One region of the Lactobacillus sp. XV31L genome, then DNA from elsewhere that is predicted to be linked to it. Evidence: predicted binding sites of a transcription regulator. Region 1 holds the regulator's gene; the other holds the start of a gene.

Region 1 (8,802 bases):
ATTTTCTGCAGACTGGTGCCCAGATTGCCGCTTTTTAGCCCAGTTTATGCCACAAATTGAGCAAGACTTTAAGGACAGCAAGTTCTTTCAAATTGACCTTGATGGCGCAACAGATATGGCCAAGGAGTTAAATGTTATGGGGATTCCTTCATTTATCGTCTACCAGGATGGCCAAGAAATTGGTAGACTAGTTAATAAGGACCGCAAAACCAAGGACCAAGTTGAAGACTTTTTGCGGTCACTTGACTAAGTGAAAGAGGATTTGATAGATGATTACTAGTATTAACAAGCGCAGTTATCCCGGTACCCTGATCGTGATTTTGGGTCAAGACCACGGCAAGACCAGTTATGAGAAAAAAGGCGACATCACCCGAATTACTGATGAAGAAGGCAATGTTACTGGCTATAACTTTTTTAATGTTGACCAGGTCATTGACTACAACAAGTTGCCTGATGGCCAAGTTAAGCTGTCTGACAGTGACCTGGCTGCTCTGAACCAGCAGCTGAAAGCAACTGGTTTTGATGACCAACTTGAATATGGCAAGTCAACACTGGTATATGGCTATGTAAAAACCTGTGAAAAACATCCCGACTCTGACCACCTGCATGTCACTACGGTGGACGTAGGTGCAGGCGAGGAACATCAAATTGTCTGTGGTGCACCCAACATTGCCCAGGGACAAAAGGTCGTGGTTGCTCTTCCAGGAACGCTGATGCCAAACGGCCAGCAAATTTGGCCAGGCAGTTTGCGTCATGTAGACTCATATGGCATGATTTGTTCAGCTCGCGAACTAAATTTAAAGCATGCACCGCAAGAGCGTGGCATACTGGTTGTGCCAGACAATTTTACGGTTGGTGCAGCATTTGATCCTGCTGAATGCGATGATCTTTTAGCTGCCGGCAAGATTGGCTTGTAAGAAGAAATAAGGGACTGCTTGCAGTTCTTTTTCTTTGTCCTGAATAAGCTACCTGCTTGCAAGTCCACTGCTTTTTTGCGCTGAATAATGGTAAAATAATAGGCAATGTGAAGATTATTTTGGAGCTAATGAAATGTTAGATAAAAACAAGCAAATTTGGTTTATTGGAATAAAGGGCACGGGGATGGCCGCTTTAGCCATGCTGCTACATGATCTGGGCTACCAGGTTGGCGGAAGTGACATTGAAAAGTTCACCTTTACCCAGGTGCCATTAGAAAAAGCAGGTATCAGGATTTTACCCTTTGCCGCAGCTAATATTAAGAGCTCAGGCCAAGTAGTAGTTAAGGGCAACGCCTTCAAAGAAGATAATGCTGAAGTCAAGGCCTGCCAGGAGCAGAAAATTTCCTGGCAGAGCTACCCTGATACTGTTGAAGAGGTCGTAGCAATGTATACGAGCATTGGTGTCTCAGGTACACATGGCAAGACATCGACAACAGGACTCTTGGCGTGTGTAATGAGTGCAGCTGCACCTACGTCATATCTGATTGGAGATGGGGAAGGCAGGGGAGTTGAGGGCTCCCGCTTCTTTGTATACGAAGCTGACGAATACCGTCGCCACTTTTTAGCCTACCACCCTGACTACCAGATTATGACCAATATTGACTTTGACCATCCGGATTACTTTAAGGACCAGGCCGACTACACTTCAGCCTTTCAAGTTGCAGCTGACCAAACCAAGAAGGGTCTCTTTGTATGGGGTGGTAATGCCCGTTTGCGCCAGTTGCAGGCTAAAGTTCCTAAATATACATATGGTTTTGAAGCCGAAGATGACTTTCAGGCAGTTGACATTAAGAAAACGACCACTGGTTCAACTTTTAGCGTTATTGCCCAGGGACAAAACCTAGGTGAATTCACGATCCATTTATTTGGTGACCACAATATTTTGAACGCCACAGCTGTGATTGCCGTGGCCTACACTGAAAAGGTGTCACTGGCTGACATTAAGAAGGGCTTGTTGTCTTATCAAGGGGCCAAGCGGCGCTTTTCTGAAAAAGACTTTGGCGCAATCAACATTATTGACGACTACGCCCACCACCCAACTGAGATGCGGGCTACCATTCAAGCAGCCCGGCAGCGCTTTCCGCACAAACGACTGGTTGTGGTCTTTCAGCCGCATACCTTTTCACGGACAAAAAAATACGCTGCGGACTTCATTGAAATTTTGCGCGGTGTAGACAAGGCATACATTACGCCGATTTATGCTTCGGCTCGTGAACAAAGCGGTGACATTTCCAGTGCAGACCTGGTGGAAGCTATCCCTGGCTCTGAAGTAATTGACTTGGACAACATTGCTGATTTGGCCCTGAACAAAGACAGCGTGATCGTATTCATGGGGGCTGGCGACATTCAAAAGTATGAGGATGCCTTAGAAAAAATGCTGTAGCTAAATGAATTTTGTCAAAAGACTACTAGGACAGTTGTTGCTAGTAGTCTTTTTGCATAAAAATGCCAGGCGAAACAGGATCCTGCAGCTGTGCGTAAAAACTGGTAAAATGGTAGTTGAATAATAAACTTGTTTTATTTTATGAGGAGATTTAATGGCTGATCAAAAATTACTTTTAATCGATGGTAATTCCGTTGCCTTTCGTGCGTTTTACGCGCTGTACCGCCAACTTGAGAATTTTAAGAATCCTGAGGGGCTGCATACCAACGCCATTTATACGTTTAAAAACATGCTTGATGTTTTGCTCAAAGACGTCAAGCCAGACCACATTCTGGTTGCCTTTGATGCTGGCAAAACCACATTCAGAAATCAAATGTACGATGACTACAAGGGTGGTCGTCAGAAGACGCCCCCGGAGCTTTCGGAACAACTGCCATACATCCAAGAGCTGCTACATGATCTAGGAATTTCCACTTATGAATTAGATAACTATGAAGCCGATGACATTATTGGCACTTTTGCTAAAATTGGTGAAGACCAAGGCTATAAGGTCACGATTGTGACTGGGGACAAGGACCTGACTCAATTGGCTTCACCTAAAACAACAGTTATGGTGACCAAGTCGGGTGTGATGAACTTGGAAAGCTACACGCCAAGCCACATGAAAGAGGTTAACGGAGTTACGCCGACTGAGTTCATCGACATGAAGGCACTCATGGGAGATAATTCAGATAATTATCCAGGAGTGACCAAGGTTGGTCCCAAAACAGCATCCCAACTGATTCAACAATATGGTTCAGTCGAAAACTTATATGACCATGTTGATGAATTGAAAAAGTCGAAACTGAAGGAAAACTTGATCAATGACCGCGACAAGGCCTTTTTAGCCAAAAAACTGGCGACTATCGACCGGGATACGCCTGTTACAATCGGAATTGACGATATCAAGTGGCGCGGAGAAGACTATCAAAAGCTGCGGCGCTTTTATGAGAAGATGAACTTCCGTAAGTTTCTCAGTGAATTGGATCCAAATGCTAATGCTAGTGGACAGGATACTGATAAGCAGCCAGATGTGCAAGTTGATTTTGGTGTGCTAACCAGGGAAAATATTAGTGCCCTCCAGGTTCCAGATGGTCAAGCGATTAGCTTTTATCTAGGGATGCTGGGCGACAATTACCACTTGGCTGACTTTGTGGGCTTTGCTTTAAAGCTAGCTGATCACATCTATGTCAGTCGGGACGTAGACTTGCTGAAAGAAGACCAGCTGAAGCATATTTTAGAAGATGAGAAGATTAAGAAAAATGTCTTTGATCTCAAACGCACGATGGTTGGCTTGAATCGGCTAGGTGTGCGTGCGCATGGCATCGACTATGACATGCTCTTGGCGTCCTATTTGATTAATAATGAAAGCAATTCAGATGACATAGGTGAAATCTGCCGCATATATGGCGACAATTCCATTAAAAGTGACGTTGAAGTGTATGGCAAGGGCAAGAGTATCAGTGTTCCGGCAGAAGACCAGGACCTATTCAACCATCTTGCTGGTAAGGTACAAGCAATTGAAACACTAAAGCCAACCTTGCTAGACAAGCTGAAAGAACACGAGCAAGATGACCTGTATGCCAGCATTGAAATTCCAGTTGCACGTGTTTTAGCAGTTATGGAAATGAACGGAATCAAGGTTGAGGCGGCCACTCTGAGTCAGCTGCAAAATGAATTTGCAGTAGAATTGAAGGACTTGGAGGGCAAAATTTTTGCAGAAGCTGGCGAAGAGTTTAACCTCAATTCGCCTAAGCAGCTGGGTCATATTCTTTTTGAAAAACTGGGCCTACCGCCAGTTAAGAAGACTAAGACGGGCTATTCAACTTCAGTTGACGTGCTAAACCAGTTGCAGGATCAAAGTCCAATTATTGACCAAATTTTGACTTACAGGCAGATTTCTAAGATCCAATCGACTTATGTCAATGGTCTGCTCGATGTCATCCAACCAGATGGCCGTGTCCATACGCGCTACTTGCAAACTTTAACTGCAACTGGGCGCCTGTCTTCAGTTGATCCCAACCTGCAAAACATACCGACTAGAACTGAGGAAGGTAAACAAATTAGGAAGGCCTTTGTGCCTAGTGCACCAGATGGTTATATCTTTTCGTGCGACTATTCCCAGATTGAACTGCGCGTTCTGGCCCAAGTTTCAGGCGATGAGCAAATGCAGGAAGCCTTTAAAACGGGTTATGATATTCACGCCCACACTGCCATGAAAATTTTCAAGCTGAAGTCAACGGATGAGGTTACCCCGTTGATGAGACGTCGGGCCAAGGCGGTTAACTTTGGGATTGTCTACGGTATTTCTGACTATGGCTTGTCCAAAAATCTAGGCATCAGTCGTAAGCAGGCCAAAGAATTTATTGACAATTACTTTGACCAGTACCCACAGATTAAAGACTACATGGACAAGGCAGTTCAAGTCGCTCGCGACCAGGGTTATGCCGAAACAATTATGCACAGGCGGCGCTATTTGCCAGACATTCACGCCAAGAACTTTAACGTGCGGTCATTTGCCGAACGGACTGCAATCAATTCACCAATTCAAGGTTCAGCGGCTGATATTATTAAGATTGCCATGATCAACATGCAAAAGAAGCTGGATGATCTGCATCTAAAGACCAAGATGGTGGTGCAAGTGCATGACGAACTAATCTTTGATGTACCGCATGACGAACTGGAAACCATTAAGAAGATTGTTCCTGAAGTGATGCAGTCAGCCGTTCACCTCGACATTCCACTGGTTGCTGATTCTGGGTACGGTCATAATTGGTTCGATGCTAAGTAAGGAGTAACGATTAATGCCAGAAATGCCGGAAGTTGAAACTGTTCGCCGGACGCTTTCGCCTCTTATCAAGGGCAAAAAAATTGACCAGGTTAAGTTGTGGTACCCCAAGATTATTGCTAGTGATCCGGCAGAATTTACTGAGCAAGTAACAGGTAAAAAAATCATAGGCATTGACCGGTATGCCAAATACCTCTTGATTCGTCTTAGCGGCCAATTGACGATTGTGTCGCACCTGCGTATGGAGGGCAAGTACCGCTTGGTCAAGATGGATGAGCCAAAGGGCAAACATGATCATGTGGAATTTGTTTTTGATGATCAGACTGCATTGCGGTATAACGATGTGCGTAAGTTTGGCCGGATGCAGCTAGTAAAGACGGGCACAGAAAGGTCCACGACTGGCATCAGCAAGTTGGGACCGGAGCCTAATTCACCTGAATTCACGGTCGCTGCCCTGGCCAAGGGTCTCAGTCACAAGAAAAAGAATATTAAAAACACCTTGTTGGACCAGTCGGTAGTTGCAGGCCTGGGCAATATCTATGTGGACGAGGTTTTATGGGAAACTAAGATTCACCCATTGAGTCTGGCCAACAAAATCAGCAACTACAAGGTCAAGCAGCTGCATGCCAATATCAATGCCCTAATTACATTAGCAATCCAGGAACGAGGGACGACGGTCCATACTTACTTGGATGCCAATGGTGAAACTGGTGGTTTTCAAAAGATGCTGCAGGTGTATGGTCATAAAGGCGACCCCTGCTTGCGGTGCGGCAGGCCATTAGAAAAAATCAAGGTTACGGGTCGGGGAACCACCTACTGCCCACATTGCCAGGTGCTATACCAATGACGATGGTTTTAGGATTGACTGGTGGCATTGCCAGCGGCAAGAGTACAGCTGACCGCTTTTTTAGGCAAAACAATATCCCCATTATTGATAGCGATGAAATTGCACACGACCTGTTGAACCTTGACGGTGCCGCCTATGATGCAGTTGTCAAGCAGTTTGGGCCTACATTTGTGCAAGCAGATGGAAGAATTGATCGGGCTAGACTTGGTCACTTGGTCTTTGGTGATAAACGCCAGTTGAAGATTTTGAATAAGATTACCCATCCGTTGATTTTTCAAGAAATTCAGGCTAAAATCAGGCAAAGCAGACAGGCAAATAAGGAATTAGTCATCGTTGATGCTCCGCTGCTATTTGAGTCAGGTGGTGAACAATACTGTGATTCAACCCTGCTAATTGCCTTGCCTGAAGATATTCAGGTCAAGCGGTTAATGGAGCGCGACCAGTTGTCTTTAGCTGAGGCACTTGAGCGGATCCATAGTCAAATGCCATTAAGCCAAAAGCAAAAACGAGCAGATTATGTTATTTTTAATACAGGAACAATAGAAAACCTGGAAATTAAACTGCACCAACTGTTAGTAAAGTTAAAAGAGGAGGACCAACATGGAATGTCCTAATTGTCGGGAAAATGCCTCACGGGTAATAGATTCACGTCCAAGCGACGAAAATCGTGCAATCAGGCGGCGCAGAGAATGTGAGAACTGTGGCTTTCGTTTCACCACTTTTGAACGGGTGGAAACAACACCACTGCTGGTGATCAAAAATGATGGCACGCGCGAGCCCTTTAACCGCAAAAAAATCTTGCACGGCGTAATGGCCGCAGGTCAAAAACGTCCAATCACTAGCGTTCAGTTTGAACAACTAGTCGACCACGTTGAAAACAGGATTAGACAGCAAGGCGTCAGCGAGATTTCTTCCAAGAAGATTGGTCAAATCGTGATGGATGAACTGGCTGAACTAGATGATGTTGCATACATTCGCTTTGCCTCAATTTACCGTGAATTCAAGGATATGTCGAGCTTCATGAAGACAATGGAGGACATGATTGCCAAGCGGGAGAAGGAAAGCTAGTCATGGAAGAAATGGCCAATCCCAAACAGCCCTTTTTCATCACTAACAAGGTTGAGATTTCACCGCGCGACTTGCGTATCCTGGTCAAGTTGTACCAGCCACTGGTTGGGTCCTTGGCGCTTGCACTTTATCTCAGTTTGAATGAAGACTATGAATACGGCGCAATGTTGTCAGATGCTCATGGGGTATATACGTTGCAAGAGCAGCTGGATTGTGATATCAAAAAATTATTTGGAGCACTGCGCAAACTTGAAGCTGTAGGACTGGTGGAAACCAGAATTCTTGATAATGAAGTGATGGGTCGGGTCCTTGCTTTTCACTTGGCAGCTGTGCCCAGTAGCAGCGACTTCTTTGCCACTGCGCTGTTAGCCAGCTTATTGAAGGAAAAAGTAGGAATTACCAGTTTTCAAAAGCTAAGTCATGACTTTGCCCAGGAAAGTCACAAAAACGAGAACTACGTCAATGGCCTCAAAGAAGCTGAGAATGTGTCAGCCTCTTTTATGGAGGTCTTTCGCCTGCCTGAAGAAGAGGCAATTGATCCTTCACCAGATGTTAAACAGGCTGCTCAAGAAAACAGGCTGTCTTCCAGCAATAAGGCCAACATTAATGACCAAGACAATATTGATTGGGAGTTCATGAAGCAGCAATTTGAAATTTACCAGATAGCAGGGACCGAAATTGATAAAAACAAGGCAGCAATTCGCAGTATCATGCGGACCTATGGCCTGTCTGAACAAGACTTTGTGGATGAGGCTTTGCCATGTTTGCGCGGTGACTATCAGCTAAACATGACACTGGTCAAACAGACCATTGCTAATAATATTCATGCAGACAGTACACGCAAGCTGCTCAAAGAACAGACGCAAGCTGAAGGCAGCATTGATGCGGGCAAGACGCACTTTAGTCCCAAAGACCAGCAGGCCCTGCAGCAGGCACAAGCTGAAACACCCAGCCAGTTCTTGTATAAATTAAAAACGGACCGGCATGACTTTGTGGATGCCAGTGAATACCGGGTACTGGATGACTTATATAACCAAAAGGGAATTCCTGCAGAACTGCTCAACATTTTGACCTATGCCTGCCTTAAGAGCGGCCCCAATGTTTCTTATCGTCTGGCTAACAAGATCCTGCACGACTGGCTGCAGCATGGCGTCAAGAATGGCAGCCAGGCCATTGAATACATGATGAAAAGAGAGCAGAATAAGGGCAAGTACCAGCGATATCCTGCTAAGAAGAAGCGGGTTGAACAGGGTACCGACTGGAGCAAGCACAAGGCAGAAGCTGATACGGATGTTTCTGCAGAAGATTTGAAGAAACTTTTTAAGAATCTAGAGGACCAAACTGGTTTGAAATAGGTGAGAGATATGCAATCTATTGGTGACTATATGGACAAAATTAAAGCAGGTGCAGTCAAAAATGAAAATCAAGATACGATTCGCCAGCAGGTCTTGTCTGAGCCTAAAGTGCAGCAATTTATTGATGAACACAAGGACAAGATTACGCCAGAAATAATTGATAAAAGCATGTCAAACCTCTATGAGTTTTGCCAGCGCCAGCACAAGCATGACCCGGTTACGGCAGGCTATCGGCCGCAATTGATTCTGAACAGTAATGCAATTGACCTGCAGTATGTCCCTGAAGCAAGTAAAATTGCTCGTGATCGCGAGTTGAGCATCAAAAAACATGTTCGCTTGATTAA
Region 2 (8,802 bases), on a different contig from region 1:
TCCCTACTGCTCTGACTAAGGATAGAAGCGATGTGGTTAAGAAAAATTACCAGTTACTATCTGGTACCTGGCCAAGCAAGGCAACTGATCTAGTTCTGGTTGTAAACAACAAAAATACGATCAGTACCAATATTTTGAACAATTTAGGCATTAAAAACAGGTCTGGGGAAAAATTGAATTATAGCAAGCTAGTTGGCATGAAATATCGAGTCGTAGCCAATGATAACTATTACCAGCAACTGCCAACTGGAATGTTTGTCCCCCAAAAGCCAAACTCAAAGATGTATGATACCAGCAATATTGAATTGCGTATTGTAAGTGTCATCCGGCCTAAGAGCAATGACTCCATGGCCCTGCTGGCAAATGGAATCGTATACAGCGACCAGCTTGCACAAAAAGTAATTAAGCAAAACAGAAATTCTACAATTGTTAGAGCACAGGAAAAAACTAACCAGAACGTGATGACTGGCCAAAGCATGGATACAAGTGCAAAAAAACAGATGTTGCAATCAGTTGGTGGGTCTACCCTGCCAGCCGGTATCATGATCTACCCTAATAATTTTGATTCTAAAGACAAAGTTGTAGAATACTTGGACAAGTGGAACAAGGGCAGGTCCAAAAAAGAACGGATTATTTACACAGACATGTCCAATGCTGTCACTTCTATTACGGGTAAACTACTAGGAGGGATTACTGCTGTATTGGTAGCTTTTGCCGCAATTTCTTTAGTTACTTCAATGATTATGATTGGTATTTTAACTTACACATCAGTTTTAGAAAGAACAAAGGAAATTGGTATTCTCAAAGCCTTAGGTGCACGTAAGAAAGACATTACTCGTGTCTTTGACGCTGAAACATTCATTTTAGGGATCTTTTCTGGCATTTTGGGAATTATTATTGCGCAACTGTTAGTTTTCCCTATCAATAGTATTCTTTATAATATCACTAACCTAAGCAACGTTGGCCAGCTCAATCCCATGCACGCACTAATTTTAGTTGCTGTTTCAACCATCTTAACGATGATCGGTGGACACCTACCCGCTCGTATGGCAACTAAAAAAGACGCAGCTACAGCCTTACGCAGCGAATAAGTTATCTATTAACCATAAAACTAAAGCCCTAATCAATGTTTCACATGAAACATTGATTAGGGCTTTTAATATCTACATTTATTAAACCATGCTGCCAAAGCAATCGATATGGTTTTCAGAAGAAACAAATTATCAAATTTATCTTAATTTGCTAGTTGACAAATTGGCATATACCAATTTATAATTAGCTTAATGAGATATGGAGGCACAGCAATGAAAATTATTATTACAGAAAACAAGGCTAGCGGTAGTGCTAAGGCCCTTAAATTGTTTAGCAACGGAATTGAAAATGGAGCAAAAGTACTCGGATTAGCTACTGGTTCTACTCCGGAAAACTTATATGAAGAATGGATCAAGAGCGATATCGACAACAGCAACTTAGTCAGTATCAACCTTGATGAGTATGTTGGCTTGAGCCCAGACAGCGACCAAAGCTATCACTACTTCATGCAGAAACGCTTATTCGACAAGAAACCATTCAAAAAGTCATATGTCCCAGATGGTCTTAAAGCAGTCAAAGATCCTCAAGGCGTATCAGCAGACTACAACCAGATTATCAAGGAAAATCCGATTGACATCCAGCTCTTGGGCTTGGGGCAAAATGGTCATATTGCATTTAACGAACCTGGTACCTCATTTGATTCAGTTACTCATGAAGTTAAACTGACACAGAATACTATCAAGGCTAACTCTCGCTTCTTCAACAATATTGATGACGTGCCTAAGTCAGCCATCTGCATGGGGATTGCCAACATCATGTCGGCTAAGCAAATTGTACTTTTGGTTTTTGGTGCAAATAAGGCTGATGCAGTTAAAAAGATGATTGAAGGTCCAGTTACTGAAGATGTTCCAGCTTCAATATTGCAAAAACACCCAAATGTTACAGCAATTATTGACCAGGATGCAGCAAGCAAGCTGGATGACAAGTATAAAAATTAAGTAAGCAACTTTACTCAAAAAGAGATGTACTAATGTGCACCTCTTTTTATTTTAACTATATTAATACGATAATGTATATTTATCAGTGCATATTGCTATGCTGCCAAATATAGCCAGTACTAGTATAGTAGTAAAAGAGAGGATGGTGGTAAGTTGAAGCGGAGTAAAAAGTGGTTATTGGTAGTTGGAATGCTGGTATTACTGCCCTTGCCAATTTATTTTTTATGGTCAACCAGCATGTTCTGGCAAAAATACCTTCATGTTAAATTACCTGCCCTAGGGAATTTGAATCCCGTATTTGCCTGGTATTTGATTGGCATCAGCGCCTTAGTTTTAGTTTTTCTGATCATTGGCCTAATTGTCACAGTATGTTGGCCCGTCCAACGCGACTTTAACCTAATTCGTAAACGTGACGGTCAAGTCAAGGTCACAAGCAAGGCAATCAATGGCTTTGTAGCCAATTCCTTAGCTGATCTACCCTATTTAACCAAGGTTAAAGTGGATTCACGACTCACTAACCGCAAAATCAGGATCAGAATCAGTGGCGATCTTGGTTCAGGTGAAAATGTAGCTGCTTTATTAGATGACTACCTTAAAGAACTGGAAAAGCAGCTAAAGCAATTGCTGGGAATTGACCAAAAGCCAAAAATCAAAATCAAGTTTGTCAATTACCACAAGCCTGCTCAGTCAAGAAGACGCGTCCAATAAAGGAGGCAGATAATGAAAGAACTTTTGCATAAATACCTCCCAGAAATAAGCGGTGCTGTAATTTGCGTGATACTGGCATTTTGTTTTCTGGGATTAGGGTTTTTTAAAACTATCTTTGTTGTTGTAATGTTGGTTTTAGGTCTTTTAGGCGGACACTACCTGCCCTTGCTAAGAGATCTCAAGCGTAAATAATTTTTAGAAAGGATCGTAATATTTATGGTACAGAGTAAAGCTAAGCAAGACATTAAAGGCGATTTAAAATATGACTCAAAGGTAATTCAAAAAATTATCGGTATTGCGCTATCAGATATTAAAGGGCTCCTAGACGTCGATGGTGGCTTCTTCTCCAATCTGGCAGATAAGATTGTCAACAACGATGATGTTACCTCAGGAGTTAATGTTGAAGTTGGAAAAAAGCAGGTTGCAGTGGACATTGAAATCGTTGCTGAATACGGTGTTGAAATCACCAAGCTATATGACCAAATTAAGCAGAAGATTTATGATAAGGTCAAAGAAATGACTGGTTTAGACACGGTTGAAGTTAACGTTACGGTTGTAGATATTAAGACCAAGAAGCAGCACGAAAAAGATTCAGTAAGTCTGCAAGATCGAATTTCTGATGTAACTCAAGATACTAAAGAAAAGATTGGTCATCAAAAAGATAAGATAGAAGACCAAAAAGACAATGATCAAAAAGATAGACGGGTTAAGTAACCTATCTGCAATAACCTAAATCTCAAAAATGCACTGAATTACTCTTCAGTGCATTTTTGCTTGTCTACTTTAACTGCTGGAATATAGCAATTTATTTACATTAAGATTATCAAAATAATTTTCTTTTAAGGTTTCACGTGTAACAAGTTTTTTCTTTGATCAACTCAAGTACAATTAATTCGCTGTCCTAGTCTTGAAATTATCTATTTATTATGTCTAATCATTAGATATACAATATCTTATATTTGCTAAAAATATTTTGCCTTGTACTATCGAAATTCGCTTGACATTTCATGTAATGTTATAATTTATTTTTTGCTTGTGTACCACTATATATCGTATTAAACTAAAAGAAGATCTATATATTGTATTTAAGAAAGAACGTGATGACAGTTATTGTTTTAAGTGGGCCAATTGGAGCCGGTAAATCCAGTTTAACCAGTATCTTAGCTGAACACTTGGGTACACAAGCCTTCTACGAAGGAGTCGATAACAACCCTGTACTCCCTCTATACTATCAGGATATGAAACGCTATACCTTTTTGCTAAACATTTATCTACTTAACCACCGTTTAGCACAAATAACGCAAGCAGTTAAAGAAAAAAATAGTGTATCTGACCGTTCAATTTATGAAGATGCTCTATTTTTTAAAATGAATGCCGAAAATGGTGTGGCTGATCCAACAGAATTTCAGATTTATGACAGTCTGCTTGAAAATATGATGGAGGATACCCCAGGCAATCCAAGCAAAAAGCCGGACCTTTTAATCTATATTCATGTTTCGCTTGATACAATGTTAAAGCGAATAGAGAGGCGAGGACGATCATTTGAGCAAATTAGTACTGATCCTAGTCTTAAGGACTACTATGCTCGCTTAATCAGCTATTATGAGCCTTGGTATCAAAGTTATGATGCTTCTCCTAAGATTAAAATTGATGGTGACCAGCTTGATTTTATTATTGATGAGACAGCCAAAAGAGAAGTATTAAACCAAATTGATGAAAAATTACGCCAAATAGGTAATTTAGAATAACGAAGAAGGAACGTGATGACAGTTATTGTTTTAAGCGGGCCAATTGGGGCCGGGAAGTCCAGTTTAACCGAAATTTTAGCCAACTATTTAGGGACTAAACCATTTTATGAAAGTGTCGATAACAACCCTGTTTTGCCGCTTTTCTACGCAGATCCTAAGAAATATGCTTTTTTGTTGCAAGTGTTTTTCCTTAATACACGTTTTCGGAGTATCAAGGATGCATTAACAGATGATAATAACGTCCTTGATCGGTCAATCTATGAAGATGCCCTCTTTTTTCAAATGAATGCCGATATTGGACGGGCAACGTCGGAAGAGGTTGATACATACTATGAGCTCTTGAACAATATGATGGGGCAACTCAAGCATATGCCCAAAAAGAATCCAGATCTGCTAGTTCACATTAACGTTTCTTATGACACCATGATCAAGCGTATTCAAAAGCGGGGACGACCATACGAGCAACTGAGCTACGATGCTACGCTAGAAGATTATTACAAGCGTTTGCTGCGCTATTACCAGCCGTGGTATGAAAAATACGATTATTCTGACAAAATGGAAATCAATGGCGATCAGCTTGACTTTATTTCAAATGAGCAAGATTTGCAAAACGTCCTGGACCAAATTGTTGCCAAACTAAAGGAAATAGGTAAACTGCCCTCTACCTGGGACAAGCCTACAAATATCAAAATAGCGCATTAACTAACTTTGTCATTTGCTAGTGCTACAAGTAAAAAAGCCGTTTTCTTGGTTTAATAGCCAAGAAAACGGCTTTTGTTTGTTCTCAAACGGCTAACTAATCCTGCTAATAAAAATCAATTCAATCCATCCAGAATAGCAGCGATTCCATCATGGTCGTTGTCCAATGTTGTAGCTGTAAATTTTGCCTTTAAATCAGCTGGAGCATTCCCCATCAAAATCGGATTTGCCACTGCTTGCAACATGGCTTCATCATTATAGTTATCACCAAAAGCCCAGCAATCAGCTTTAGCAACATCTAAAGCCTGTGCCATCACCTTAACGCCTAACCCCTTGGAGACACCCTTAACCATAATTTCAAGCAAGTTGGGAGAAGATTTAACCAAAACCAAGTCAGGGTGAAGCTGGCTTAACTCCACTAATTCATTATCGATTTCTTTGGGTTCACCCATAATCAATACCTTATGTACGCCTTTGAGTTGCCCCACCTTAGCTATAGAACTAGCTGTTGCTGCAACCTCAACAATTGTTTCTTCTTTCTTCACTAGATCAGAATTATTGCTTGGGGAATAATACCAATCGTATCCGCTATAAACGTTCCAAGCGGTGCCATTATTTTTTTGCTCAACATATGTGCAAATTGATGCTGCTTCTTGAGCAGACATAAATTTTGAATTAAGCGGACGGCCATATTCATCCAAGACCAATGCACCATTATATGCAATCATTGGACAAGATTTCATAATTTGCCCTACTGCTGTCATAATTGCCTGTGGCATCCTTGCTGAAACAGGTATAAAAACATCACCCTTGACAATCCGTTTCTGAATTGCAGAACGTGTCTTAGACGTTACACGGCGGTTTGAATTCAGTAGTGTTCCATCGATATCAGAAAAAAGCAGTTTAGCCATGTTCCCTCCTTATATGCTAGCTATCAATTTGATATTAGCTTAATGCTATTTTACAAACTTCCAAGGGTTGAGGTCAATGTTCTTTGTCTTCATCTTTAGTAAAAGCTCCTTATCTTTCACTATATCCTCACAGTATAATTCGCATTTGCAATTATTTTAAAGCGTGTTAAACTGTAATAGTTGTTTATTTTATTTAAAACACGAACATTATTTATGTGGGAGAAGTTCAATGGATTTTATAAAGAGTTATTTTCAACTCGATAAATACAAGACTAGCGTAAAAGTGGAATTTCTGGCAGGATTGACTACCTTTATCAGCATGTCATATATCTTATTTGTCAATCCCAGCGTCCTGGGGGCAAGCGGTATGAGCAAGGGAGCAGTTTTTACTGCTACTGCGTTGGCTAGTGCTCTTGGCACAGCTTTAATGGGAATAGTTGCCAATTATCCAATTGGCGAAGCTCCAGCTCTTGGCATTAACGCCTTCTTTGCTTATACTGTCTGCATTGGCATGCATGTTTCATGGGAAACAGCTCTAGCTGCAGTCTTTGTTGCTTCCATCATTTTCATCTTAATCACCATGTTCAAGCTGCGGGAAAAAATCATTAACGCTATTCCAGCTGATTTAAAATTTGCCATTTCTTCAGGAATTGGTCTTTTTATTGCCTTTCTTGGTATGCAAGATGGTGGATTAATTGTTGGCAACAAGTCAACCCTGGTTGGACTTGGCTCATTGCATGATCCAGCTGTTTGGATCACAATTTTTGGCTTGATTGTTACTGTCATTTTGATGATTATGAACGTTCCCGGCGCTATCTTTATTGGCATGGTCTTAGCTGCCATTTTCGGCATTGCGACTGGTCAAATTGCCTTGCCAAGCAAAATTGTTTCTCTAGCGCCAAGTATTGCCCCAACCTTTGGGCAAGCTGTTTTCCACATCAAGGATATTAATTCCCTGCAAATGTGGGTAGTAGTCCTCACTTTCCTCTTAGTCACCTTTTTTGATACAGCTGGCACCTTAATTGGTCTGGCTCAACAGGCTGGCTTCATGAAGGATAATAAGATGCCCCGCGTTGGTAAAGCCCTAGCTTCTGATTCGACTGCCATGATGGTGGGCTCTGTTCTGGGAACCTCCCCTGTCGGTGCATTCGTTGAATCCAGTGCCGGAATTGCTGTGGGCGGCAGAACTGGTTTAACCGCTGTTTTTGTTGCCATCTTCTTTCTCATTTCAATGATTTTCAGTCCACTTCTAGGCCTCTTTACTACACATGTAACTGCTCCGGCTTTAATTATTGTGGGCGTATTAATGGCTCAAAATACCGCTCATATTCATTGGAATAAGATGGAAATTGCTGTACCTGCATTCTTGACTTTAATCGGTATGCCCCTCACGTACTCTATTTCTGACGGCCTGGCATTGGGTCTAATCACTTATCCCATCTGCATGGTTGCAGCTAAGCGGGGCAAGGAAGTCACTCCTATGATGTGGGTTCTCTTCTTCGTATTCATCTTTTTCTTATGGGTACTTAACTTCTGATTTTTTGATTAATATTTAAAAAAATAGCTATTATGATAAAATATATAAATACGATAAAATGATTAGCCGTTTTATTGTATTTATTTTTTGTTTTAAAAGAGGTTTATATGAAAGTACTTGAAAAAATAGATTACAAGAAATTTATCTTGCCAATCTTGTTTGGTCTGCTAATCTGGTTCACTACGCCTGTGCGTCCAGCTGGCGTAACGGTTGAAGCCTGGCACATGTTGGCAATTTTTATTGCTACCATCGTTGGCTGTATCACATTGCCTATTGCAATCAGTGGTGTCACCCTCATTGGTTTCACCTTGACTATCTGTCTAGGTCTAGCGCCTCTAGCAGATAAAGTGGTTAACGGTAAGGTGGTCACTAAAGGCGCTATTGGAGCCTTTGCCAACTCATCAGCATGGCTAATCGTGATGGCCTTTATGATTTCACGTGGTATCGTCAAAACTGGCCTAGGCCAAAGAATAGCCCTCTACTTTGTTAAATGGTTTGGCCAAAAATCACTGGGACTAGGTTATGCAATTGGGGCCATTGACCTGATTGTGTCTCCTGCTACTCCTTCTAATGCAGCCAGAGCTGGTGGGGTTGTCTATCCCCTAATCCAGTCATTGGCCGAGACATTTGGGTCCAAGCCCAATGATCCTTCACGCAAAAAAATGGGAGCATACCTCACATTTACTGAATTCCAAGTAAACATCATCACTTCTTCATTATTTATGACAGCTTGTGCACCAAACTTAATTGCAGTAGCGCTAGCCGCCAAGGCAGGCGTAACCTTAAGTTGGATGCCGTGGCTAATGGCCAGCATTGTTCCTGCAGCTATTTGCCTAGTCACTGTGCCATATTTTGTTTATAAATTGTACCCGCCTGAAATCAAAGAAACACCTAACGCTAAAGAGTGGGCAACCAGCCAATTAAAAGAAATGGGCAAGCTCACTTTGCCTGAAAAGCTAATGGCTTTGATTTTTGCAATTACCTTGGTACTATGGATGCTTTCAAGCACTTTAGGCATTGATGCTACTTTAATTGCCTTTATTTCTGTATCCTTACTGCTTATCACTGGGGTACTTACACCCAAAGACTTGTTAAATGAAACCGGAGCTTGGAATATTTTAATCTGGTTGTCGATCTTAGTGTTCATGGCCGAAAAATTAACTCAGTTT

Evidence for each region. The regulator NrdR, encoded in region 1, represses ribonucleotide reductase genes. The targets are predictions, from matches to a motif close to ACACNATATATNGTGT.
Region 2: the regulator NrdR is predicted to act here: its motif matches at 3,779-3,794, upstream of AC2JF7_RS01080 (deoxynucleoside kinase).

What each region holds. Positions count from the first base shown of each region.
Region 1 covers NZ_JBWXGC010000002.1:146,711-155,512, reverse strand. The annotation lists gene AC2JF7_RS02340 (thioredoxin family protein) at 1-250, shown strand, start outside; gene ytpR (YtpR family tRNA-binding protein) at 270-917, shown strand; gene murC (UDP-N-acetylmuramate--L-alanine ligase) at 1,051-2,361, shown strand; gene polA (DNA polymerase I) at 2,516-5,191, shown strand; gene mutM (bifunctional DNA-formamidopyrimidine glycosylase/DNA-(apurinic or apyrimidinic site) lyase) at 5,205-6,035, shown strand; gene coaE (dephospho-CoA kinase) at 6,032-6,649, shown strand; gene nrdR (transcriptional regulator NrdR) at 6,636-7,103, shown strand; gene AC2JF7_RS02305 (DnaD domain protein) at 7,106-8,458, shown strand; gene dnaI (primosomal protein DnaI) at 8,468-8,802, shown strand, end outside.
Region 2 covers NZ_JBWXGC010000001.1:229,515-238,316, forward strand. The annotation lists gene AC2JF7_RS01055 (ABC transporter ATP-binding protein/permease) at 1-1,091, shown strand, start outside; gene AC2JF7_RS01060 (glucosamine-6-phosphate deaminase) at 1,305-2,030, shown strand; gene amaP (alkaline shock response membrane anchor protein AmaP) at 2,184-2,738, shown strand; gene AC2JF7_RS01070 (DUF2273 domain-containing protein) at 2,751-2,930, shown strand; gene AC2JF7_RS01075 (Asp23/Gls24 family envelope stress response protein) at 2,955-3,452, shown strand; gene AC2JF7_RS01080 (deoxynucleoside kinase) at 3,836-4,486, shown strand; gene AC2JF7_RS01085 (deoxynucleoside kinase) at 4,502-5,188, shown strand; gene AC2JF7_RS01090 (Cof-type HAD-IIB family hydrolase) at 5,302-6,096, opposite strand; gene AC2JF7_RS01095 (NCS2 family permease) at 6,326-7,633, shown strand; gene AC2JF7_RS01100 (DASS family sodium-coupled anion symporter) at 7,741-8,802, shown strand, end outside.